DNA from 3 places in the Arthrobacter sp. UYEF20 genome. Region 3 is predicted to be linked to each of the others. Evidence: riboswitches for the same ligand, from Rfam matches in the RefSeq annotation. Region 3 holds a riboswitch; each other region holds the start of a gene.
The links. Region 3 has a riboswitch for cyclic di-AMP ahead of ABIB26_RS10085 (aggregation-promoting factor C-terminal-like domain-containing protein). Riboswitches for the same ligand answer to the same signal wherever they lie in the genome.
Positions count from the first base shown of each region.

Region 1: it holds a riboswitch for cyclic di-AMP, as region 3 does, so the genes downstream of both, ABIB26_RS05465 (NlpC/P60 family protein) here and ABIB26_RS10085 (aggregation-promoting factor C-terminal-like domain-containing protein) in region 3, are expected to answer to the same signal.
Region 2: it holds a riboswitch for cyclic di-AMP, as region 3 does, so the genes downstream of both, ABIB26_RS12480 (hypothetical protein) here and ABIB26_RS10085 (aggregation-promoting factor C-terminal-like domain-containing protein) in region 3, are expected to answer to the same signal.

Region 1 covers NZ_JBEPNP010000003.1:279,178-285,409, forward strand. Annotated here, with positions in the region: gene fdhD (formate dehydrogenase accessory sulfurtransferase FdhD) at 1-593, opposite strand, end outside; gene ABIB26_RS05445 (molybdopterin molybdotransferase MoeA) at 785-2,242, opposite strand; gene ABIB26_RS05450 (DUF6457 domain-containing protein) at 2,239-2,526, opposite strand; gene mobA (molybdenum cofactor guanylyltransferase) at 2,510-3,235, opposite strand; gene ABIB26_RS05460 (HNH endonuclease) at 3,330-3,830, opposite strand; gene ABIB26_RS05465 (NlpC/P60 family protein) at 4,101-4,835, opposite strand; cyclic di-AMP (ydaO/yuaA leader) riboswitch at 5,144-5,302, opposite strand; gene ABIB26_RS05470 (M23 family metallopeptidase) at 5,450-6,232, opposite strand, start outside.
Region 2 covers NZ_JBEPNP010000010.1:7,108-13,339, forward strand. Annotated here, with positions in the region: gene ABIB26_RS12470 (response regulator transcription factor) at 1-515, shown strand, start outside; gene ABIB26_RS12475 (sensor histidine kinase) at 508-1,575, shown strand; gene ABIB26_RS12480 (hypothetical protein) at 1,651-2,400, opposite strand; cyclic di-AMP (ydaO/yuaA leader) riboswitch at 2,409-2,595, opposite strand; gene ABIB26_RS12485 (hypothetical protein) at 2,774-3,028, shown strand; gene ABIB26_RS12490 (DNA alkylation repair protein) at 3,044-3,712, opposite strand; partial or broken gene ABIB26_RS12495 (HNH endonuclease) at 3,852-5,372, shown strand; gene ABIB26_RS12500 (glycoside hydrolase family 16 protein) at 5,737-6,232, shown strand, end outside.
Region 3 covers NZ_JBEPNP010000007.1:77,538-83,769, forward strand. Annotated here, with positions in the region: gene ABIB26_RS10080 (HAMP domain-containing sensor histidine kinase) at 1-1,076, shown strand, start outside; cyclic di-AMP (ydaO/yuaA leader) riboswitch at 1,233-1,390, shown strand; gene ABIB26_RS10085 (aggregation-promoting factor C-terminal-like domain-containing protein) at 1,389-2,198, shown strand; gene ABIB26_RS10090 (glyoxalase superfamily protein) at 3,124-3,501, opposite strand; gene upp (uracil phosphoribosyltransferase) at 3,610-4,245, opposite strand; gene ABIB26_RS10100 (phosphatase PAP2 family protein) at 4,270-5,133, opposite strand; gene ABIB26_RS10105 (nucleoside deaminase) at 5,195-5,698, shown strand; gene ABIB26_RS10110 (DNA glycosylase AlkZ-like family protein) at 5,749-6,232, opposite strand, start outside.

The DNA.
Region 1 (6,232 bases), on a different contig from region 3:
TGGCGTCCCACATCCTCCCGGAGGCACAGCAGCTCGGCGGAGCCGTCGTCGGCAATCCGGAACAGCCCCGCCGCATGCACGCCACCGGTGACATCGAAGACGGCTTGGGCCTCCCGCAGCAGATCGGGCAGGGACGCCAGGACGCCCACCGGAACGGTGAGCGGGTCCGCGGCGGGACTGAAATGCGAGGACTTGTGGACGGCCTCGATGGAATCCGTGCCGCAGATTCCGCAGGAACTTGAGGTGAAGAAGTTCCGTCCGGTCTCGGGACGCACGACGTCGGGCCTCAGCTGCGCCTCCACGACGTTGAAGGTCTGGACCCCGTTTTCGTCTTCGCCGGCGCAGAACCGCAGGGATACCAGCTGTTCAGGGCTCCAGATGACGCCCTCGGAGACGAGGAAGCCCGCCACCAGGTCGAAGTCGTTTCCGGGCGTCCGCATTGTGACGGAGTAGGAGAGCTCCCCCAGCCGGATCTCCAGCGGTTCCTCCACGGCGAGAATGTCCTCGCGGTGCCGGACCGGGAACTCGAGAGCCTGCGGCGAGCCGTCCAAGACAAATTTGTGCACCTTGCGGCGCTGCGTCACGCGACCCATCAAAAACTCCTTAGAAACATGCATCCATCATCGCAAGCACGGGGCCGGGGGGCCAGCGCGGGCCGCAAGCGTCCGCCCGAAGCAGAGGCCACACACCATAGGGGGCCACAAAACATTGGGGGCCGCAGGCGCGCAAACCCGCCTCCCGCAGGGCGGGACCCCGCCGGTCTCAGGGCGGGCCCTCGCCGGTCTCAGCCGCGCAGGGCGCTCCAGTCAACGGGACCGTCCGTGCCGGCGGGCTTCCGTGCGGGACGCTTAGGTGCGGTCGTGGCTTTCGCCCCGGCGGCTCCCGGTTCCGGGATGGGGGCGCCCCAGGGGAGGGCGAAGGCGGAGACCAGCTCTCCCAGCTGGACGCCGTGTGGCGGCACCACCAGCACACCATCGGCCGCAGCCAGCCCGCGCAGCATTCCTGGTCCCGCATGTTGTGCCGGCGACGCCATGCCGTAAAGCAACCGGAAAGGCATCAACCGCGTCCGGCCAGGATCGGGTTCGATCGTCGAGCCGCACGGCACTTCGACGACGGGTGGCATCGTTCCGTGCCCCAGTGCCGCCAGGAGCGGTGCGGCCAGGGTGGAAAGTGCCATCATGGCCGCGAGCGGGTTCCCCGGCAGGCCAATGATGAAGCGGCCGTCGGGCAGTTCGGCCAGCACGGCGGGATGGCCGGGCCGCATCGCGATGCCGTCGATCAGCAGCCGGCCGCCGAGCTCGGCTACGGAACGCCGGAGATGGTCGGTGCCTGAGCGGCCGGTGCCCCCGGTGGTGATGACGACGTCGGCGAGCTGGACCTCAAACCCGGCGTCCCCTGCGGGCCCGGAGTCCGGAACGGCGGGGTCGTTGTCTGCCAGGGCGGCCAGCCATTCGGCGTAGCTGTCCCCGATCTTCACCTGGCCGCTGCAGATCCCGCCAAGCAGCTCCACCACACCGGCCAGTTGCGGGCCGAAGGTGTCGCGGACCTCCCCCGGTTGAGGGATACCCGACGAGACGACCTCGGAGCCGGTGAGCACCAGCCTGACTACCGGCTTACCCAGCACAGGAACGGTGTCGTGGCCGGCCAGGGCGGCGAGGGCCAGATGGGCCGGGTTAAGCACGGTGCCGGCCTTGATCAGCAGCTCTCCGGCAGTGGCTTCCTCCGCTGCCTTGCGGACGTGTTCACCGTTTCGCGGCTCGCCGGGCCTGGCAGCGCCACTGGTGGTCAGGGCCGGCAGCCCGTCCTCGTCCGGGGAAATGAGGCCGCTCTCGCTGCGGAGCACCGCTTTGGCTCCAGCCGGGATCAGGCCGCCGGTAACGATCGGGCTCGCCTGGTGCGGGGCCAGCCGCTGGCCCGGTTCCGCCAGGATCCATGGCCCGCTGCCGTTGACAGCCCAGCCGTCCATGGCGGAAGAGGCATAGTGCGGAATGTCCTGCAGCGCTTCGACGTCGTCCGCGAGGATACGCCGCAAGGCATTCCTGAGAGCCACCCGCGCGGCAGGTATGGGTGTGGCGCAGTCAAAAGCGAGTTGCCTGGCCTCCTGCCAGGTGTGTGCCGCGTGCCGGTGCGGTTCCGGCGGGGCGCTACCGGCACCCTCTTCATCGTCCGCTGGGGCCTGGATTCCGCCGGGAGCGGAGTCGTTCCCGGCAGCAGCACTGCCATGAGGCGGCGCAGGCGTCATGCCCCGGAGGCTTCGGTGGCCGCGTAGTCAGTGGCGAGCTTCCGGGCCACGCCGATGGCCGCCTGCATGGAGACCGCGTCCGTCGCCTGGCCGGAACCGGAGGCCAGACCGGCGGCAAAGCCAGCGATGAAAGTAGTCAGCGGGGCGGCAGGACGCACCACCGAGTGTGCGGCCACCCCGGCGAGGGCAAGGACGTCGTTGACGTCAATCTCAACATCCTCCAGCTCGAGGGCCTGGAGCAGGGCACGGCACCAATCTTCCAGAGTTTCATCCTGGCTCTTCACCGTTTGCCTCCAAAGTCGGTTTCAGTCGCGGAGCTCCGGACCGCTCGTCCGGTCCATGGTCCGGAATCCGGCCGGATACCCCAAGTGCGGCGGCATCGTCCCAGGTGTCCACGTCATCCGTGGAACCGGAGGGCACGAGAATTCCCCGCACGTCAAGACTAGCAAGAAGGGAGAACACCGAGGCGTCCGCCAGCCCGCCCCGCTCCGCGGCTTCCGCGACGGAGTGTTGTAGCGCGGCCGTGCCATAAAAGCCGGCGAGCGGCTGCCGTCGTCCGTCCGCGGAGACTGCCATGACGGCGCCGACCTCCGGACCGGCATCCAGGGCCGCGCGCAACGCCGTGACAGCGGCATCCACCCGGGGCATGTCGCAGGCCAGCACGAGGGTCAGCCGAGGCGCACGGACGGTCCGGCCGTCCCCCGAATGGTGGGCCGCCAGGGCGGCGAGTCCGGCGGCGATCGCGGCGGCCGGCCCAGCAAAAGGCGGCTCCTCCCGGCAGTTCAGCACCCCCGCAGGAAGCGATCCCGGGTCCGGTCCGACGACGACGATCGCCCCGGCCCCCTTCGCGGCCTGCAGTGCGCGTTCGAGGAGGGTCCGGCCGCCGAGCACCAGGGCGGACTTGGGCGAGCCGCCCAACCGTGAGGACCGCCCTCCGGCGAGTATGACAGCATCGAATTCCACAGTGTCCAATTCCAGAGCATCGAATTCCATTGGCCAGCCTAGCGCGGTGCCACCAGGCCCCGGCCCGGCCCAGGCCGCAACTTGGTCCGGCAGAACACGTCCGGCCTGACTCCAGGCAAACGAATCAGGCCGCGGATTCCGGCAAGAGGAAAGGGTCCCAGGCCGGCGTCGGCTTTTCCAGTTCCTTAATCTGCCAGATGGTGCCCTTCGGTGGTCCCGGGACAAAGCTGAGCTTCCAGCCCATCTCGGCGGGGGTGTGGTCACCCTTGGCGTTGTTGCACCGCAGGCAGGCCGCCACGAGGTTTTCCCAGGAATCGGCACCGCCCCTTGACTTGGGCTGGACGTGATCAATGGTGTGGGCCGCTTTTCCGCAGTAAGCGCAGCGCTGTCCGTCCCGGCGAAGCACACCCCGGCGGCTGACCGCCGTCATGGTGTTGTACCGGGGCCGGATGTAGCGGTTGAGCAGGATCACCGACGGCCGGCCCAGGATGTCCTGGGGACCAACAACCGGATCGTCTCCTTCGGCCACCACACTGGCCTTTCCGGTAAGCACGAGAACGAGCGCCCGGCGGAAGGTGACTACCGCGAGCGGTTCATATCCAGCATTCAGAACGAGAGTGCGCATCCGCATACCTCTTCACGGCCGCACCCGCCAGGGGCACGAGGGCCGGCTGCCCTCTGCATGGTCGGGCTATGGATCGACACCACAAGAGTAAACACCCCAAGGCCGGATCACCGAATTTTTCTCCCGCAAGGGGGTCCGTGTCTGCCGGAGATGGCCGGGCGTACAGGAAGAGGACCCCCGCCACAGGGGCGGGGGTCCTCTTCTTGGTGGCGACTTTCAGGCTGTTTTCAGACAGCTGTTTTCAGACAGCTGTTTCCAGCCAGCGGCGATTTAGCCGCCGACGCGGATGAAGACCGGCCCGGAGCCGATATTGACGCTGTTCAGTGCGGTGGTTCCGCCGTTCCAGCCGCCGTGGACAGCCATGCCGTTGCCGACGTAGACAGCGATGTGGGCCATGCCCACGCCACCGTTCTGGTAGTACGCCAGGTCGCCCGGCTGTGCCTCGCCGGCGCCCACGGTGCGGCCCAGGGACAGGTAACCTGCCGGCCAGCCGTGGAAGTTGATGCCCGCCGCAGCCAGAGCGTTCGTGACCAGTGCGGTGCAGTCCTGTCCAACCCCGAGCTGGGCGTAGGCGGCGGCAGCGATGGAAGCTCCGGCGCCGCTGGCAACGGAGAGTCCCTGCGTCGAGGCCGAGGCGCCGGCGGCACCGGCCTTGGAGTCCTGGACGTTGACGACGGGCTTTGCGGCCTCGACGACCGGAGCAGGTGAGGTGGAAACGGCCGGCTTCTCGTAGGAGATCGCAATGGTGGAAGCCGCCGAGATCGTTGCCGGGGTGCCCGACTGGACTTCGAGTGCCGAAGCGGAGGTGGATTCGCGCTGAACGTTGGTCTCGGCAGCGTTGGCTGCGATTCCGCTGGTCAGGACCAGCCCGGAAGCGGCAGCGACGACTGCGGCCTGGCGGCCCATGGTACCGGCGTTGTCGCCGACGGCCTTGGCAATGACAGCAAGCGAGTTGGTCTTGGTGACCTCGGCGCGGTGCCGTGCAGTATTTGCACGAGTAGTCATTAAGTTCTCTCTTTCGTGATCCTTGGACCGCACTTTTCAGGCGCGGACAGAGGACGCTCCGGCATCTTGGGGGTACGCCGGATCGCCCCGAATGGGTTACTTAGCGAAGGGTGTACTGCGAAGACGCGCCAAAAGCGGGAACTGCTTGCAGGTGCTTGGCCTGCGGGCCGAACTCAGCAGAGATTGAGTCGGCGGAGTGAGATCCATTCCGGGCGCCGGCAAGGGCAGCACGGGACGTGGATTTCAGCGGGCTCGAATGAGCCGCGCAAGCGCGTTTAAGCGCAGCATTGTGGCGTGAAGACACGAAAGTAGCCTCTCCCAATGCCTGCGAGGTGAGCTGTCGGATTCGGATGGGAGTCACCCGGCCGCGCTGCTTCCTGGAAAGCTTTGCGACTTAACCCCAAGGTCTTCTTGCGAAGACCAAAATTGGTTCCCCCGCCCCTGCCAGACGATGTCATGCGAACGGACCTTGAGCGGTGGCAGAGCTAGGCAATCCACTCAAGAGCGCCAACTTCGGAGAAGTTGGCGTACTTCATACGGTACAGCAGTTGGGACCCAATGTCACATTCAGATCACGGCGTGTCACAAGAATGCGAGAGTCATCCATCGGCTATTTAGAGCCAGCCGGTGGGGTCCACGACGTCGCCGTTGACCATCACTTCGAAGTGCAGGTGGCACCCGGTGGAGGCGCCGGTGGTCCCGCTCATGGCCACAACATCGCCGCGGGAGACCGTCTGGCCAACACGGACGCTTGATGAGGACAGGTGGTTGTAGGTGGTCTCCAGGCCGTTGCCGTGGTCGATCACCACGCGGTTGCCACCGCCGAAGGGATGCCAGCCGGTGAACGTGACGGTGCCGCTGGCGGCCGCGTGGACCGCCGTTCCGCACTGCGCGGCGTAGTCCTGGCCGCGGTGGAACTCGCCGGCACCGCCGGTGATGGGACTGACGCGGTAGCCGAAGGGCGAGGCGGAAACCATCTGGTCCAGCGGTGCGCCCAGGCTGCCGGAAGAAGCGGCGCGCGTGATGCTGCCCGCCGACTGCGCGCTCAGCAGTTGCTTCAGCTTGCCGTCGGGATCGCCCTTCGTGGTCACGGCGGTCCGGCTGAAGTCGATCTTGGCCGCGGAGGCGGCCGTTACATCCGGCTGCGCCGTAGCGGAGACCGAGCCCGACGAGCCGTCGGTAGCCATGACCGGGCCGGTGGCGGGGACAGCGATCGTCAGGACCAGGCCCGTAGCCGCCAGGGCAATGCCGGCCTTCTGCCCCACCCCACTGGCGGCGGCAAATTCCGTTACCTGGCGGAACGGGCTCCGGCGGCCGCGGCGCTCGTCGCGGTGCGCGTCACGCGGCCGGTCTGCCATGACGGCGACGGCCGGTCGCGGCTCCGGAGCGGGGCCGGT
Region 2 (6,232 bases), on a different contig from region 3:
TGATCGACCGCGGCTTGCCGGTGATGGACGGCATCAGCCTGATCAGGGCATTGCGGGAGAAGGGGATCTCCACCCCCATCCTCATCCTGACCGCGCTCGGGGACACGGCGGAGAAAGTCAGGGGCCTGGATGCCGGTGCCAACGACTATGTGACCAAGCCGTTCGACGCCGGGGAACTCGCGGCACGCCTGCGCGCCCTGACCCGCACTTTTGCCCCGGCCTCCACGCCGGTGGGCTTCGGCCCGTGGGAACTCGATCCGGCGTCGCGCTCCGTACGGTCCGTCTACGGACGACTGGTGTCCCTCACAGCGAAGGAGGGCGAACTGCTCGGTGCCCTGGCCGCGGAACCGGGCCGGGTCTTCACCCGGGAAGAACTGCTCAGCCAGCATTTCCAGGCCACGGACCAGCCCGGCCTGATCGACACCTACGTCCACCACCTCCGCCGGAAGATCGCCAAAACCGTGATCCGCACGGTCCACGGCGTCGGCTACCAGATCGGCGACGCCCATGAATAGCACCGCACCGCAGGCCGCCGAACCGGACCTGGACACCCTGCGCAGGGCCTCCCTCAAGGTCGCCCTGCGGATCAGCGCCGCCTGCGCCGTGCTGGTCCTCTGCCTCCTCGCCGCCGCCACCGTCTACCTGATGAACAAGCTGGCTCACCCGGACCTGCCATCCGCCACCGTGGCCGGGAAGGCCTACACCTATCTCGACTCCAAGGACCTGATCGAGGCCATGATCATCGCCGGGGTAGCGGGGATCGTGCTGGCCGGCGGCGTCGGGTGGCTCAGTGCACGGAGCGCCATCCGGCCCCTGGGGGAAGCGCTGGCCCTGCAGCGGCGGTTCGTCCAGGATGCCAGCCATGAACTGCGCACCCCCCTCGCCATCCTCGACGCACGCATCCAGCTGGCCCAACGCGACGCCGCGCCGGACTCCAAACCGGGCCAGGCCTTGGTCAAAATCCGGGAAGACACGGCAACGCTCACGGGGATCGTCAATGAGCTGCTCTTGGCCGCAACGAGGGGGACGCCGGACCCAGCGACAGAACCGGCCGATTTGGCCGACGTCGCGTCCTCCGTCACCGAGAGCCTGCAACAACTCGCGGCACGCCAGGGCGTCCGGCTCACCTTTTCCGCGGATGCGTCCGACGGGGCGTCCGCCAGGGCTTCCGCGGGCGATTCCGGAGGCGGCTCCGGCAGCGATTCCGGCGGCGGCCGGCCTCTGGCCCGCATCGACCAGAACTCCCTCCGCCGCGCGGTGCTCGCCCTGGCCGACAATGCCCTCGCCCACACCCCGGCCGGCGGACAGGTCACCATCAGCACTGCGGCAGAGAACAACCACGCGGTCATCACCGTGGCGGACACGGGGGCTGGGATCACCGGCGTCGACCAGGCCCGGATTTTTGACCGCTTCGTCAGGACTCCGGGCGCCGATGCGCCGCGCCGGCAGAGAAGCTTCGGCATCGGTCTGGCCCTGGTCCGCGAGATCGCCACGGCCGCCGGCGGCACCGTCGAGGTAGCCCGGACAGGTCCGGAGGGAACCACCATGAGGCTGGCGCTTCCCCTGGTTCGCTGACGCGACGGCATGCAGAAGGCCGGCAATCCGCTGCCCCCAAGGCAACTGATCACCGGCCTCTTTCGCTGCTGTGCGTCAGACTCCGGCGCGGACGAACGTCACGGGGCCCGTGGCGGTCAGCCACGACAGCGGGTGCGCCACGGTTGTATTGCCGTTGATGCCGCCGCTGACGGCCTGTCCGTTGCCGGCGTAGATGGCAACGTGGCCGGACTGGACGATCATGTCGCCCGGCTCCGGAGTCGCCACAACCTTGCCGTACTTGAGGAACGCCGTCGGGCCGATGTCGCCTACCGGAATGCCGGCTGCGCCGAGCGCCTTTTCGACCATCGCAGTGCAGTCCTGCATGATTCCAACCTGGCCGTAGGCGGCCGAAAGCAGCGCGGCGTTGACGCCGCCGGCTGCCGGGGCAGCGGCGGGAGCCGGGGCAGCTGCCTGGACCTGCACGGCAGCCTTAGGAGCTGCGGCAGGCTGGGGGGCGGCGGCGGGGACGGCTGCAGCCGGCTTGGGCTGTTCGACGACGGGCGCCGGAGTCGAGACCACGGCCGGACGCTCGAAGGCGATCTGAACAGTGGAATCCGCGCTGACCGGAGCGGAGACCTGACTGTTGACGTCAACGGACGACGCCGGTGCGGCGTTGCGCTCGACGGGTGCCTCCGCCGCGTTGGCGGCCATGGCGCTGCTGAGTACCAGACCTGATGCTGCGGCGATCACGGCGGCCTGGCGGCCGATCGTGCCTGCATTGCCCGCAAATGCGGAGGAAATTGCCGAAAGCGGGCTCGTGGTGGTGGTGCCGCGATGGCGCGCGGAAGTATTGCGTGAAGTCATGAATGTAGCCTCTCCCAATGCCTGCGAGGTGAGCTGTCGGATTCGGATGGGAGGCACCCGGCCGCACTCGGGGCCCGCGTTGCGGGCCGTGCGGCTTCACCCCAAGACCTGCCTGTCAGCTGGTCAAAAAGTGGTTTCCCCGTCTCTGCCGGACGTTGATGCGAGTTATCCCCGGGGCCGCGGCAGAGTTAGGCAATCGGCTGGGGAGCGCCCGTATCGGAGACAACAGGCACCTAACAACGGTAACGGGATAATCACGGAATGTCACATTGAGGTAACGGGGCGGGGGTCCAAACGAGGGCTTTTTCCATCTGCATCCCCGGGCTCAGGCATAGGATGATGCCAGCAGCGATCCCTGAAGCGGAGGCCCGAAATGAACAGCCACTGTGTCGCCATCTGCCAGCTGAGCGATCAGCCTCAGGAGGATTTTGACGTCAACACCGAGCTGCTGATCCTCGAAGGCCAGGAAGTCCGCGTCTCAACCTGGGACGCTGAGCCCCGCGACGGCGGTTTCGACGCCCATGTCCTGAACGACCGTGTGGATGCACTCGGCTTTATGGTGGTCACGGACTGGCAGTTCCTGGATGGCAAGGCCTACGCGGTTGTGCAGCGACGGTCGGACAGCTGATGCGGGACGCTTCCGTCACGTCCCGGTGGCCGTGAATTCCAGCTCTGGCCGGTGTTTCGCGACGTCGTCGAGCACCACAGCGACTGCCTCCCTGAGGAGGTCGGCGTCGGTATCGGCGTCCGCGTCGTGCTCCGGCGAGACGGCCAGCGCCGCCTTGGCCAGGCCGACAAACTTGCGCCAGTCTCCCCCGCCGGCCCGGAGCGCCCGGAGCGGCGAGAGCAGGGCGGCGCGGCGCAGCCAGACGTCGGGTTCCCGGGCCCAGCGGTCCAGCACGCTGTCCGCTCGTACCCTGCCCAGCAGGTCCAGTCCCGAAACCAGCGGGCCGACGACGTCGACGGCGAGCGGATCGGCCAGCTCCCGCAATTGCGCGGTTCTCAGGAAGCCTTCAATCCGGGTCAGGTCCGCGTTGTCCAGCATGTGGACCTTGGACTGCAGCAGGACCACGGCCGCCAGCCGTCGCTCGAAAACCGGTACGGACCAAAGTTCTGAGCTCAGCGCGGTGATGTCATCATGCAGCAACTCGCGGTGGCGGCGCAGCGCGTCGCGGACAGTTCCGCGCACCGCCCCGACCGAGGCGCCATAGAAGCTCAGATCGCCGCCCACGCGTGCCTGCAACTCGTCCGCCCGGGACCAGGACCCTTCGCGTTGCAGCGAGGAATCGATAAACTCGCCGGCGTCGCTCATGGGACCATTCTTTCGCATTGTTGTGGGGTCTCCGCGTCTTTCGCATTGTTGTGGGGTCTCCGCGCCGGTTTCTAGGTGGCCTGTCTCCCGGCTCTTTCTGCCGGGCTTTTTTGTCTGACCCCGCTTCTAGACTGGGTTCATGGACGGCAAGCGAGAGCCCGAAGTGGTTCCGGGAGGACATGGCGACGCTGGAAGCGGCGCCGCGGTCACGGACGTCGCCCGCCTGCTCGGTACGGTCCGTCCCTGCCACGCCACGGATGCCGACGACGACGGCGGTGCCGGGCTGATCGACCAGCTCCGGCAGCTGGAGGACCTGAAGTCCGCCGCGGCCGCACTGCAAGCACGTGTTGCGGTCGCCTTCGATGCCGCCCAGCGGCGGGTCCAGCGCGCGGCGGGGATGCCGGCGGCCGAACTCGGGGCCGGGGTCGCGGCGCAGATCGCCCTGGCCCGGCGCGAATCCCCGGCCCGCGGCGGCCGGCTCCTGGGCCTGGCCAACGCCCTCGTCACCGAAATGCCCCACACGTTGGCCGCCCTGGACACCGGGCAGCTCAACGAATGGCGTGCCACACTGCTCGTGAAGGAAACCGCCTGCCTGAGTGCGGCGGACCGCTGCGCGGTGGACGAGGAGCTCGCCGCCGATACCGGCACGTTCGCCGGGGCCGGGGACCGCGCAATCGTTGCCGCGGCCCGGGCCTCGGCGTACCGGCGGGACCCCCGCTCCATCACCCAACGCGCCAGCCACGCCGCCGCGGAGCGGCATGTCAGCCTCCGCCCGGCCCCGGACACCATGTGTTACCTGACCGCCCTGCTCCCGGTCGCCGAGGGCGTGGCCGCGTACGCGGCGCTGAGCCGCCACGCCGACACCCTGCGCTGGCGGGGACCCCGGGGGCCGGGGTCAGCTCATGGCCGACGCGCTGGTTGAAACGCATCACGGGGAAGGCGGGTGGAATCAGCAGCATCGAGATCCAGCTCGTCATGACCGACCGCGCCCTGTTCCAGGGAGACAGCGAACCGGCCCGGCTCCCCGGCTACGGCATCGTCCCGGCCGGCTGGGCCCGCGATCTGCTCAGAGACGCTGACTCCGGCCCGGGCATCAGTTCGAGCCAGGGCCGCACCGACCCTAACCCCGGGGGCAACGGCAGTGGAGGCGGGGGCGGCACCGGAGCGGTCGCCGCGGTAGCCGGCGTCGCCCTGCAGACCTGGCTCCGCCGGCTCTACACCGCGCCGGGCAGCGGGGACCTTGATCGCGATGGATTCGAGGGCCCGGCTCTTCCCCGCCGGGCTCCGACGCTTCCTCCAGGCCAGAGACGATACCTGCCGCACCCCGTACTGCGACGCCCCGATCCGACACCTGGACCACGTCACTCCCTGGTCCGAGGGCGGAGCGACCACCGCCGCCAACGGATCCGGACTCTGCGAAGCCTGCAATTACACCAAACAAACCCCCGGCTGGACAGTTCGGCCGCGTCCCGGGCCCGCCGGTACCAATAGTCACAGGCACACCCTCGAGCTCACCACTCCCACCGGCCACAGCTACCACTCCACCGCGCCACCACTGCCGGGTGCAGCGCCGCCTGATGCCTGCCAACGGCGCGAGCTCCGCCACGATGCCAAGGCTCTCAAAAAACGCGTCCGTGCGAATGAGCCGATAGCGGCGTAGGACAGGCCGCCGCGACGCAAGCGGGCAGCCTACCCCGGTCATCTTCATTCTGCCCGCATTTCGGTTCTACAATTAGGCCGTCTCCGCGACCCGATCCCGCTCCGGCGCGACCAGCTGCTCGACGAGCTGCTGGACCCGACGTCGGCAATTTGCGGGCGAAGGTTACGATCAGGTAACGTTGGCGCCTGGCCGTCAAGGTCTGGCCCGCACGCAGGGCCCCGGATGCCCGCATGTCGGGCGCCGCTGCGCCGATCGGTGCCTGCTCGCTCCCGCCCAGTGCTGGGGGCTGAATGAAGCTTCGCGCATTCGTCATCGCCAAAGTTGCAGCTGTCGTTTGCGTCAGTCCCAAGCCCGGAGGGGTCCCTTGTTCAAGAAAATAGCCATCACGCTCACGATGGGCGCGCTGTCCCTGACCGGGTGCAGCATCGCTCCCGCAACAGATGGGGCTGCTGGTCCGCCAGCGGCTGGGCATGCGTCGGCGTCGGCCACCGCGCCGGCCAAGTCCGCCACTGCAGCGGCAAAGCCAGCGGCAACAACCCCAGCCCCTACGCAGACTGCTCCGGCCACCGACGCCGACGTCGCACCCGGCGCGGCCACCGCGGACGCGCCTGCTGCTTCTGCTACGGTCCCGGATGCGGCGCCAGCCGCATCAGCACCGGCCGTCGGCGCACCGGCCGCAGCAGTCCCGGCCGCGGCGGCGCCCGCCGTCGTCCCCGCCGCCCCAGCGCCCGCCGTCGTCCCCGCCGCCAACCAGGCAGCAGCTGCCACGCCGGGTAGGGGCACGCAGGCAGCCACCAACTTTGGGTGGGGCCCGGTTCTGGCCGGAGACGAGTTCTCCAACACCGGCGCCCCGGACCCCG
Region 3 (6,232 bases):
TCCCGCTGGCGGAAAAGCAGAACACGCTGGCTTCGCTGGTGTGGACCATGGTGGTGGTGTCTGCCGGCGGCCTCGTCGTGATCGGTCTCGCCGGCACGGCACTGATCCGCCGGACCATGAAGCCGCTCGAACAGCTCTCCGACGTGGCCACCAAGGTCTCCCGGCTCCCCCTCGACGCCGGCGAGGTGGCACTCGCAGTCCGGGTGCCGGCGTCGGCCGCCCATCGTGGCACGGAAGTGGGCAGTGTGGGCTACGCGCTGAACCAGATGCTGGACAATGTCTCCAACGCGCTTGAGGCGCGGCAGCTCAGCGAAATGAGGGTGCGCCAGTTCGTGGCCGATGCCTCGCATGAGCTGCGGACCCCGTTGACCGCCATACGCGGCTACACCGAGCTGATGCGGATGACCGAGCAATTCACGCCGGACGGCGAGAAGTCCCTCGCACGGGTGCAGAGCCAGTCCGAACGGATGACCACCTTGGTTGAGGATCTGCTGCTGCTGGCCCGCCTGGACGAGGGCCAGCCCCTCAAGCTCAGCGAGGTGGACCTCACCCAGCTGGCAATCGAGACGGTCAGCGACGAGAAGGTCATGGCCCCGGATCACCTCTGGCAGCTGGAACTGCCGGAAGAGCCGGTGGTGGTCCGCGGCGACTCCGCGCAGCTCCATCAGGTGCTGGCCAACCTGCTCTCCAACGCGCGCAAGCACACCAGGGCCGGGACCACCGTGGTGACCGGAGTGATGCGTTCAGCCGATGGAAGCGCCGTGGTCACGGTGACCGACAACGGCAACGGAATCCCCGCTCAGTTCATGAATAAGGTCTTTTCACGCTTCGCCCGCGCGGACGCGGCACGGAAGAACCCGGCAGTCACGACGGCGGCCGCTGCCCGTCCGGGGATTCCCCGCAGCCACTGGGCCCCCGCCGTCGCCCCGGCAACCACTGCCGAGGGGACCAGCGGGCTTGGCTTATCGATCGTGCAGGCGATTGTCGCGGCCCACGGCGGCACCGTCGAGGTCACCTCCCGGCCAGGCAGGACGGAGTTCGCCGTGCGCCTGCCCACGAGCCCGCAGGTGGCGTAGCCACGGTGCGGAGGGCTGGGCGGAAGAGCGCAAGGCGACACTCCGCCGTCGTGATGTCCGTTACCAAAATGTGACTCTCGGATGGAACTCCTGTACGGTTTTTAGAGTGCGGCCGCCACTGGGCCGTGCATCCGGATGGACGCCAAACTCTGCCGCTTCCCGGATTCGCTAGACCAGGCAGAGGCGGGGAACCCAGAGTTCCCGGGCATCTGCATTTATGCACCCTTGGGGTGAAGCCGACACGTGAAGCTCCGTGCGGCCGGATTTCTCATCCGAACCCGACAGCTAACTCCGCAGGCGTTGAGAGGCATCATGACTAAATTCAAGGTACAAACGCGCCGCGAAGGCGCCGCAGGAAAATTCGGCTCCACGCATTCACGCCACCGCGCCGAGTCAGCCAAGCCGGCCTCGGCCCTGTCCCGGTTTACCGCGGGCATCGGTTCCACCGGCCGCCGCGTCGCCGTCGTTGCCACCGTTTGCGCGGTCCTGGTCGGAGTTGGCGCTGCCGGGCAGGCCGCCGAGACGTCCAGCCGCAACTCCACCGCCGGCAGTTCCAAGGCGTCCGCCACCATCGCCGACCCGCTGACGCCCCTGAACTTCGAACGGGTCCGCGACGCCCAGGCCTTCGTGCCCCCCGGCGCCAGCGTTGAGGCCCCGTCCGCGGCGGCGAAGCCCGCTGAAGCACCTGCCCCGGCTTCTGCCGCGGCACCGGCCCCGGCACCCGCCGAGGCGCCGGCACCCGCGCCGGCACCTGCCCCGGCCCCGGCGCCCGCACCGGCACCGGCCCCCGAAGCGGCGGCGCCCGTCGCCGTTGACGATCCCGCCGGGGCCCAGGCCTACGCCGCCTCCCGGCTGGAATCCTACGGCTGGGCGCCCGGCGAAATGCAGAGCCTGATGAAGCTCTGGACCAAGGAGTCCGACTGGAAGACCACGGCCACGAACCCGAGCAGCGGCGCCTACGGTGTGGTCCAGTCCCTGCCGGCCGAAAAAATGGCGAGCGCCGGCGCTGACTACCGGACCAACTACCGGACCCAGATCAACTGGGGTCTCAATTACGTCAAGGAACGCTACGGCTCCCCCAGCGGCGCCCTGAGCTTCCATTACGCGAACAACTGGTACTAAGCCGGCCGGCAGTTTCCCCGGACGTACCTGCTTCAGGACGTACCTGTTTCAGCAAGAATGCCCCGAATCCCTGCGGTTCGGGGCATTCTTTCGTGCTGAGTGCTGAGTGCTGGCCGCGGGCGGAGCCGTGCGCTGGTGCGTCCAGCGCGCAATTTCGTTAGTTCGTCGGGGGTCAGGTCCAGGCGGTGGGGTGGTTGAGGCGGAGGCCGCAGGCGGTGCCGCGCCAGGCCATCACGGGCGGCGGCTTCAAGGACCTCGACCAGCCGGCTCGGTCGACCGGAATACACCACCGGCCTCGACCGCCAGCTGCCACGCCTGGGCAGGTACGAGCACGCACCGGCAGCCTGACACCGACGGCCTCAGCGAAAATGACCACCGGTCAGGACATGCCCCGCGCCGGGGTCGGCGGATGGACATACTCCGGCTATGCCCTGTCCCGGGCGCGAGGACTCGGCGGTCCTCCCGGGAAGTAGCCCGGCGCCGGCCACCGGAAACGCCCCACGCACCCCTGCCGTGACGTTCCTCCCCGGTTGCTTCGGCGCCACGCGCAAACCGCCCGCGGGAATCCGGGGTTCACCACGGCAGGCAGGCGGTTCGGCGGCAAGCAACCGGGCAGGAGGGACCCGCCGACTGCCCGCGTCCACGTGCCCGGCTTCCGGCCAGGGAACGTCACGGTGCCGCCGGTGCCGGGCGCGAAGACTGGGCGGTCCTCCCGGGGAAGTGGCCCGACGCCCGCAGCGGAGTCACTGTACGTGCCCCCGGATCAGGACATGCCCCGCGCCGGGGTCGGCGGATGGACATATTCCGGCTATGCCCTGTTTCGGGCGCGAAAACTGGACATGTCCCCCCCGGCGCGACGACTGGGCATGTCCCCCCCGGCGCGACGACCGGGCCTCAACCCCCGACGAATTAACGAAAATGACGTCTAGCCGTTGGGCCGGTTGGGGATGTACTGGACCGCCCATTTGTTGCCGTCGGGATCCGCAAAATGGACGAAGTGCCCCCAGTCCTGGACATCGACGTCGCTGACGTCCACGCCGTTATCCTTGAGCTGCTTGTGCGCGGCCTGGATGTCGCTGACCACGAGCTGCAGGCTGGGGGCGGTGCCCGGCGGCGCGTCGGTGAGGCCCTCGCCGATCGCGATCGAGCAGCCGGAGCCCGGCGGGGTCAGCTGGACGAAGCGGATTCCGTCCATGGGCCGCTCGTCGTAGTCGGCGTTGAAGCCGACTTTGTTGACGTAGAAGTCCTTGGCGCGGTCCACATCGGACACGGGGACAAACACGAGTTCAAGTTTCCAGTCCATGGCCCACACGCTAGCGCGGCCTGCGGGATTCCGGAAGGGAACGCGTGCCGGACCCGGCAATAGCCGGGTCCTCAACAGCCGGGTCCTCAACGCGGCTGTCTGGCTGTACTAGCCCGCGATGCCGTAGAGGCGGTCGCCGGCGTCGCCCAGGCCGGGCACGATGTAGGACTTCTCGTTGAGCTTCTCGTCGATCGAGGCGAGGACGATCGTCACGTTGGCGTCCGCGAGCTCCTCCTCCAGCCTGGCCAGGCCTTCGGGGGCGGCGAGCAGGCAGATGCAGGTGACGTCGGAGGCGCCGCGCTTGAAGAGGAACTTGATGGCCTCGCGCAGGGTGCCGCCGGTGGCCAGCATGGGGTCCAGGACGAAGATCTGCCGGTCCGTGAGGTCCTCGGGGAGGCGCTCGGCGTAGGTGATGATGTCCAGGGTCTCCTCGTCCCGGGCCATGCCCAGGAAGCCGACCTCGGCGGTGGGGACCAGCTTGGTCATGCCCTCGAGCATGCCGAGCCCGGCTCGGAGGATGGGGACCACCAGCGGAGTGGGCTTGGTGAAGGCGGTGCCGATGGTGGTGCTGACCGGGGTCTCGATGGTCACGGGCTCGGTGCGGACCTCACGGGTGGCCTCATACGCCAGGAGCGTGACGAGCTCCTCGGTGAGCTGGCGGAAGACCGGGGACGGGGTGTTCTTGTCCCGCAGAACGGTGAGCTTATGGGCGACCAGCGGGTGGTCCACAACGAGAGTGCGCATGGGTCAAAACTATCACCCGGTCGCCTAGGACCTTCCCGAGGGGCCGGGTGTATCGGCGTCGTTAGTCTCGGCGGGACGGCCGCCGCCGGAACCGCGACCGGAGCCGCCGCTACCGGCCTCCGTGCCCCCCTCGTGGAGGCGGGCGGGATGGTCAAACGTGGGCGCGGGACCCGCCTGTTCCCGGTGGCGCAGCACATGGAAGAGCCGGTGGGCCAGGATCACAATCCCCACCCAGCCGAGCCCCAGTACCCACCCGATGATCACATCGGTCATCCAGTGGTGGCCCAGATAGACCCTGCTCATGCCCATCGCGACGATGAAGATCACACCCGCCGTGATCAGGCCGACCCGGGCGATAGCTCGTTGGACTTCCAGACAGGCGAGGTACACCACTAGCCCGATCACCACCGTCGTGTTGAGCGTGTGGCCGCTCGGGAAGGACGGCGAGTCTTCGTAGGGCGGGACGGCGTCGGCGTGGTCTGGCCGGTTCCGCCCGATCAGCTTCTTGCCCAGGGTGGTGGCGGTCACGGAGACGGCGGCTGCGCCGCCGATCAGGATCAGCGGCCGCCAGGTACGGCTGGCCCAGATGAGCCAGGCCGTCAGGATGCTGGCCAGGATCGGCATGCCGATCCCGCCGCCGATGTTGGTGAACCCCGTGACGAACGAGTCCAGGCCTGGACTCCGTAGCCGTTCCATAAACGCCAGGGTGGGCTTGTCCAGGTTCGCCAGGCCGACGTCGTCCACGACGTTGTCATAGACCTCGGCGCTCAACAGCGCCAGGACCACCACGACCACGCCGCCGATGAGCATCGTGACCCACAGCGCCGCGTAGGGCACCACCCATTTGCCCCAGCGGTGCGTCAACCAGCTCTCAGTCCTGGTTTTCACGGCTGTCTCCTGACGTTCCGGTGTTGCACAGCGTGCTTAGTGTCGAAACTATCATTGAGCCATGACTTCCCCGGAGCCACGCCATACCGAATGGATGGGCCTTGCCCTCGCCGAAGCACGCCGGGCGCTTGCCACCGAGGACGTGCCAATCGGCGCCGTCGTGATCGGACCCGACGGCACGCTGCTCGGTTCCGGGCGCAACGAACGCGAAGCGCTCGGAGACCCGACGGCGCACGCCGAGATGGTGGCCATCCGCGAGGCCGCGGCCCGGCTGCGGGAGCGCCGCGCGCGGAACGGGCAACGCGATGATGGCTGGCGCCTGGAGGACTGCACCCTGGTGGTGACGCTGGAGCCTTGCGCCATGTGCGCCGGGGCGGTGGTGCTGGCCCGGATTCCCCGGGTGGTGTTCGGCGCCTGGGACGAGAAGGCCGGGGCCGCGGGTTCCGTGTTCGACATCCTCCGCGAGCGCCGGCTCAACCACTGGGTGGAAGTGTACGCGGGGGTCCGGGCGCCGGAGTGCGCGGCGCTGCTGCGGGGCTTCTTCGCCGGACACCGCGGCAGCTGAACCTCGGACATCGCGGCCCCCTCCCGGTGGCATCCCGTCCTGCCAGCTTCTTACTTGCCGACGGCGGAAGCTGCGACGGCGGACGCCGCGGCGGAGCCTGTTGCGGCTGCCGCCAGGCCGTCGATCCGCTTCTGCCGGGTGGCCGGTGAATCGAGGCTGAAGGCCCGGAAGTCACCCAGGTCCTCCCGGATCCAGGCCTCCACCTCGGCGATCCGCCGGGTCACCGCGGGCGTCGGGCCGTGGAACAGCCAGGGCACGATCCGCTCCCGGCCCGGCTCGTACTGCCAGAGCCCGATGATCCGTCCGCGGTCCAGGATCGGGTGGTCCGGCAGGTCCGCCTGCAGCGCCAGCGAAGAAATGACGTCCCTGCCTATGTTGTCCCGTTCCGGGCCGTCCTCGGCGAGCAGCTCCGCCGCGTTGCGCCGCAGCAGCACCAGCGAATCCGTGCCGGCGAGCAGCTGGATCTGCTCCTCGGCCGGTTCCTCGAACGCGGCCAGGCGTTCGACGTCGTCGGGCAGCAACCACAGGCCCCCG